DNA from 3 places in the Pseudoalteromonas sp. B62 genome. Region 3 is predicted to be linked to each of the others. Evidence: predicted binding sites of a transcription regulator. Region 3 holds the regulator's gene; each other region holds the start of a gene.
The links. Region 3 encodes ArgR, which controls arginine synthesis, uptake and breakdown. Its sites were predicted from a motif close to ANTGAATANNTATTCANT; they were not measured.

Region 1: a site for ArgR is predicted at 1,091-1,108, ahead of gltB (glutamate synthase large subunit). Genes of this name have one in related genera too.
Region 2: a site for ArgR is predicted at 1,396-1,413, ahead of P4S71_RS05130 (OadG family protein). Genes of this name have one in related genera too.

The regions. Positions count from the first base shown of each region.
Region 1 is NZ_JARLVB010000002.1:3,434,541-3,436,820, forward strand. It holds gene gltB (glutamate synthase large subunit) at 1-990, opposite strand, end outside; gene P4S71_RS19960 (efflux RND transporter periplasmic adaptor subunit) at 1,686-2,280, shown strand, end outside.
Region 2 is NZ_JARLVB010000002.1:176,281-178,560, forward strand. It holds gene oadA (sodium-extruding oxaloacetate decarboxylase subunit alpha) at 1-1,096, opposite strand, end outside; gene P4S71_RS05130 (OadG family protein) at 1,108-1,350, opposite strand; gene P4S71_RS05135 (DUF1328 domain-containing protein) at 1,868-2,041, shown strand; gene P4S71_RS05140 (hypothetical protein) at 2,100-2,280, shown strand, end outside.
Region 3 is NZ_JARLVB010000002.1:433,939-436,218, reverse strand. It holds partial or broken gene P4S71_RS06465 (Dyp-type peroxidase) at 1-643, shown strand, start outside; gene argR (transcriptional regulator ArgR) at 657-1,124, opposite strand; gene mdh (malate dehydrogenase) at 1,350-2,280, shown strand, end outside.

The DNA.
Region 1 (2,280 bases), 3.0 Mb from region 3:
CATATGCATAGAGTTAAAGTCGTAAAATGCACGTAGATCATCGTCCATTGCACGGTTTTTTTGCCATGCAGGTGGCACAAGCATGCGCATCGCACGGAATAAATCCATGCCGCCAGCTAAAAATAGCTCAAGCATATTATCTAGGCTGGATGAATCAGAACCAGTTTCGTTTACAAACGGTGCCGCTGTTTGTAAATCAGGAATAAGTGGTGACGCAAACTTATAAGAACGCGCACGTGCCCATTGGCGGTTACCTTCAATGGTATTAATTTCACCATTGTGTGCTAAATAACGAAAAGGTTGAGCAAGAGGCCAACGCGGCTGAGTATTAGTAGAAAAGCGTTGATGAAAAACACAAATCGCACTGGTCATACGAATATCAGCTAAATCTAGGTAAAAGTTAGGTAAATCTGCAGGCATCATAAGGCCTTTATAGATAGTAACTAATCCAGATAAGCTTGCAATATAAAAAGCTTCATCATCAACAATACGCTTTTCAGCACGACGACGCGCTACATATAAGCGTCGCTCTAAATCTTTAGAACGCCAACCTTCTGGCGCACTAACAAAAATTTGTTCAAACCCAGGTAATTGTTGTACTGCTATAGGACCTAACATTGATGGGTCGGTTGGCACTACGCGCCAACCTAAAATATTTAGCGTTTCTTTTTCTAATTCTTCGCTAAGTATTTGTTTTGCAGCTTGTGCTAAAACAGGATCTGAATTTAAAAAAATCATACCTACGGCATAATTTTTACCTAAGTGCCAATTGTTCTCAGCCGCAATAGCACGAAAAAAGCTATCTGGTTTTTGTAATAATAAACCACAGCCATCGCCTGTTTTACCATCGGCAGATATACCGCCACGATGCTGCATGCGATCAAGCCCCGTAATAGCAGTACGAATAAGCCTATGACTAGCTTGACCATTAACTTGGGCTATTAAGCCAAAGCCACAATTTTCTTTTTCTAATTTTGAGTCGTATAACATAGACCCCTCCCTTGCTGCACTGTTAGCGTGGATGAACTGCTCGACGATTTGCTAACAGACGGACAAAACTAGCCTCTATCGTAAATAGAGTCAATAGCATTTTGAATACATATTCACATTCTTGAATATTTCTCACTTCATAGCAAGATTTCTTTTTCATCATTATTTTTAACATTTAGTCGTATATTAGGCGTTATTTTTTCATGACACTGGTGTCAAGTTTAACATTTTGTAAAAACAACCAAGTAAAAAGCTACAGCTTACGTAAACGTAAAGCCCTCATTCAGTGAATAAATATTCAACATACACCGATAAAGTTAGTTAACATTTAGATAGTTTTGTGCTATTTCCGTAATTTTGAGGCTTAACCTCTCTTCTTTTTACTGGTCATTAGTATAGTTATTAATATTTGTGGCATTTTTAATCTCTTAATAGTGAATTTTTATTTACTAATGCGTCCACTGCGGACACTTTTATGTCCGCGGACATATAAAAAACACATAAAATAAAATTTAATCATCTAATTACAGTAAGTTACGCTTTGGCATGCTAATCGTATAGAGCTATACACATTCGTTAAGTGGAATAATTATGTTTATGCTTAGTTTATTTTTGATATCTCCTATTGTCGCTATTTGCACCGCAGTTTTTTTCTACTGTGTGAAAAATATATAAAAGCCGTGTAGGAGAGCCTAATGATGAAAGATACCAGCGCACAAGACGTACAAGTAAAGGCACCTATAAACTATAAAAAATACGCGATCATCACTGCGGTTATTTTCATTGCAGTCTCTACAATTGCTTATATTTTTTTAACAAGTCATAGCGCTAAAAGCTCTATTAGCCGCTCAAAAATACAGGTTGCCAAAGTACACGTTAAAGCGCTCATTCGAGACATTGCCGCCAGTGGTAAAATTGTTGCTGCTAATGCTCCTAAAATATACAGCCCAGAACGTGGTTTTATAGATTTAAAAGTAAAGGCTGGCGATACAGTAAAGCAAGGGGGCACACTTGCTCTGCTGCAAAGCCCTGAGTTAACTAACGAATTAAAGCAACAGGAGTCTGTACTTAAACGACTACAAGGCGAGCAGCAAAGGCAGCATTTGCAAGCAAGACGCCAAACACTCACTTTAAATAAAACACTTGATATGGCACAAGTTGAGCTTAACGCCGCTGAGCGCGAAAATCGCCGGGCGCAGTTATCAATACAAAAGCACTTAATTAGCCAAATTGATCTTGAAAAAGCAGTTGATGATTTATCACGTGCAAAGCTCACATATAAGCATGCAC
Region 2 (2,280 bases), 260 kb from region 3:
CAGTTTCTTTAGTAATTGTTTTATAACGCTCACCTGTAAGCACGTTAAGTACTGCTTGAGTACCTACAATTTGCGACGTGGGTGTAACTAAAGGTAAAAAGCCAAGATCTTCACGTACACGTGGGATCTCAAGTAAAACTTCATTAAGCTTATCTGCCGCGCCTTGCTCTTTAAGTTGGTTTTCCATGTTTGTAAGCATGCCACCAGGTACTTGAGCTAGTAAAATACGACCATCAACCCCTTTTAAGCTACCTTCAAATGCCGCATATTTTTTACGTACATCTCTAAAGTAAGCAGCAATTTCTTCTAGGTGATTTAAATCAAGGTCAGTATCGCGCTCGGTACCTTCAACTATCGATACAATAGTTTCAGTAGCAGTGTGTCCGTAAGTCATACTCATAGATGAAATAGCGGTATCAAGCATATCAATGCCTGCATCAATCGCTTTTTGATAAGTCGCAGTACTTAAACCCGTTGTAGCATGGCACTGCATAGCAATAGGAACCGATACAGTTTCTTTAAGTGCTTTAATTAGTTTTTCAGCATCGTATGGCTTTAATAAACCCGCCATGTCTTTAATACAAATTGAGTGACAACCTAAATCTTCTAATTGCTTAGCAAGAGTCAGCCACATTTCAAGCGTATGAACAGGGCTAACTGTGTACGAAATAGTACCTTGAGCGTGTGCGCCTACTTTTATAGCCGCTTTAATAGCTGTTTCAAGGTTGCGTACATCGTTCATTGCATCGAATATACGAAATACGTCAACGCCATTTTTGTGCGCGCGCTCTACAAATTTTTCAACTACGTCATCAGCGTAATGACGGTAACCCAATAGGTTTTGACCGCGTAATAGCATTTGCTGTTTAGTATTGGGCATCGCTTTTTTAAGCGCACGAATACGCTCCCAAGGATCTTCGCCTAAATAACGAATACACGAATCAAATGTAGCACCGCCCCACGATTCAATAGACCAATAACCTGCATCATCTAGCTTGCTAGCAATAGGTAGCATATCGTCTAAGCGCATACGTGTTGCGAGCAATGATTGGTGCGCATCGCGTAATACCAATTCTGTTAATTTTAATTTAGCCATGTGTGTGCCCCTTATTTGTTATTTGATTTGTACTGAGCAATGGCAGCACTAATAGCAGCGATGTGCTCATTAGGCACACCTTGAGATTTAAAAGACGGTGATTTAGCTGGTGATGCCTCTGGTTCGCTAAAGCGCGTCACCAAATTAGACATAAGCGTTACTGCACCAATTAATATCGACAGAAATACAAACACCCCAACCATACCAGTTAGCATTAAGCTACCAGCCGTTGTGAGTAGAGCACCTATATCCATTTTTCTCCCCCTTGAAACCCATATCGAAAATAAAAAATCGATTTAATTAAATATTTATTCACTGGATAATAACAAAACTAATTATTTTGTCTACTCCTTGTAAATTGGTAAAACCAATTAAACTATAATCAACATAAAACTCAACTAATTTACATACCAGAACCCTGCAATCACGCAGCCTACAATAGCTACAGGAAATAATGACTATAGCTAATAGTTATATATAAGTTGTTAATTAACTATCCGGTTAAATAAAAAAACATGAAAAATCATAGGAAACACAAAAACAAAGGACAAATTGTTAATTGGTCTTACCAAAATAAATGTATTTAGTGAATATTTGCCAGCAATGTGTAACGGTGTGAATAACTTACATAGCAAAGCGTAAAAGTTACTAATCAACTAATTACCCAAAACACACAAAAAACATAAGCACATGATATTAAACAACAATACACTTTGGCATGTAACTGGCATTAGTTATTGTGAGCAAAATTTATAAACCAAGGAGAAAACAGTGTTACGCTGGACAATCACATTTTTAGTTATTGCTTTAATCGCTGCAGTGTTAGGTTTTGGTGGCATCGCAGGTGCCGCAGCTGGTATAGCAAAAATTATATTTTTTATCTTTTTAGTACTTTTAGTGATTTCATTAGTTTCAGGTGCACTACGTGGTAAATCACCCAGGTAGATAATCCATAGGACTAACAAACACTTATACTTAATTAACACTTACAAGGAATTACATTATGAATTCAACAACTGTAAAAGCAGCACTAATCGGTCTATTCGCAAGTTTTTTCATCATGGGTTGTGAAGACAATCATGCAGAAGACGCAGGTGAACGTATTGACGAAGCAGTAACTGACGTGCAAAACAAAGTAGAAGATGCATGTGAAAATGTTAAAGAAGGCGTAAACGCTGAAGAAA
Region 3 (2,280 bases):
GCGATCACCAAATGAGCGTGCAACCGTGTGATTTGTTTGTGCAAATTCGCTCTGACCGTGAAGACGTTAACCATTTATTTGCCCTGCAAGTATTAAAGTTATTTGCTCCTGATGTAGAGCTGGTAGAGCAGGTTCGTAATTTTCGCTTTTTAGATGGACGAGACTTTAATGGCTTTATTTATGGTGGCGATTCTGCTCATGGTAGAAAAAAGCGTGCGACGGCACTAATAAATAAACCGGGTAGCTTTGAAGATCAAGGAAGTTATATTCATGTACAACGTTATAAGCATGACTTAACTGTGTGGCAGCATTTATCATTAAGTGAGCAAGAGCAAATAATGGGTCGTACGCGCCTTGATAACACACTAATTACCCCCGCGATCGAAACCAGCCATGCTTCGCGTAGTGAGCTAAAAGATGAAGACGGGCAACCGCTACTATTAAATCAAAGCATGCCTTATGGCGATGTGTATGAGCAGGGAATGTTATCAATTACATGTGCATGTACAGGAACCGCGTTCGAAAAAATACTTAAAAGCCGTTTAGGCGAAGGTGATTGTTACGACCACTGGCTTGATTTTACTCAAGCCGATATGGGTTCTGCTTTTTTGCACCTTCGGTCGGATTTTTAAAACAGATTTAATTACGATTAATAATCAAACCGTATCAAATAAAATGCGAACGCGTTCAAGCGTCACGTCTATTTCAGATATTTTAGCCGGGGCGATAAAAATAGTGTCATCGCCGGCAATAGTTCCTAGTACGCCATCTGCTTTACCTAATGAATCTAATAAACGTGCAATAAGCTGAGCCGCACCTGGGCTGGTACGAATGATGATCATCATTTCGTTGTGCATTATGTCGATTACTAATTGGCGTAATGGGCTTTTAGCCGTAGGTACACCCATTTCAGCAGGTAAGCAGTAAACCATTTCTTGCTTGGCATTACGTGTGCGTACAGCGCCAAACTTACTTAACATGCGTGATACTTTACTTTGGCTTATATTGTCAAAGCCTTGCTCTTTTAACGCATCAACTATTTCGCCTTGAGAGCCAAAGTTTTCTTCTTTTAAAAGCGATTTAAATGCTTTTACCAGTGCTTCTTGTTTATCTTGTGGTTGCATAGTCTTTATTCATTTTTGTTATTTATGCTGCAAATTCTACACAATAATGAATAATTATGCAGCAGTTGTTTAGTTAACTTGCCAGTTTGATGCGTTAAATCACAAAAGTTTACGACTATGGTCGAAAATATACTTGAAATAGACAGGATAAATTTGTTTTTAGTCGCTAATTTCATTATCTTAAGAGCCACAAATATTTCCTACCTCAAATGACGGAGAATTCCAATGAAAGTTGCTGTATTAGGTGCTGCAGGCGGTATCGGCCAAGCGTTGTCTTTATTATTAAAAACAGGCTTACCAGCTGGCTCTGAATTATCACTTTATGATGTTGCACCAGTAGTACCAGGTGTTGCGGTTGACCTTTCTCACATCCCAACAGATGTTAAAGTTGCAGGCTTTGGCGCAGACGATTTAAATAAAGCGCTTGAAGGTTCTGACATCGTTCTTATCCCAGCGGGTATGCCACGTAAACCAGGTATGGATCGTGCTGATTTATTCAATGTAAATGCTGGCATCATCAAAACGTTAGCAGAAGGCATTGTTGCCAGCTGTCCTAAAGCGTTAGTAGGTATTATTACTAACCCAGTAAACGGCACAGTTCCAATTGTTGCTGAAGTATTCAAAAAAGCAGGTACTTACGACGCTAAACGCGTATTCGGTATTACTACGCTTGACGTTATTCGTTCAGAAGCATTTGTTGCTGAACTTAAAGGCGTAGACGTAGCAACTGTAAAAGTACCAGTAATTGGTGGTCACTCAGGCACAACGATTCTGCCTCTACTTTCTCAAGTTGAAGGTGTTTCTTTCACAGATGAAGAAGTTGCTGCACTTACTCCACGTATCCAAAATGCGGGTACTGAAGTTGTAAATGCTAAAGCAGGCGGTGGTTCAGCTACGCTATCTATGGGTGCTGCTGCAGCGCGTTTTTGTATGTCTTTAGTTAAAGGCCTACAAGGTGAAGAAGTTGTAGATTACGCTTACGTTGCTGTTGAAAATGGCGATGCAGAGTACTTTGCACATCCAGTACGTTTAGGTAAAAACGGCGTAGAAGAAATTCTTTCTTACGGCGAACTAAGCGCATTTGAAACAAAAGCAAAAAATGACATGCTTGAAACATTGAAAAAAGACATCAAAGAAGGTGTTGATTTCATGGCGT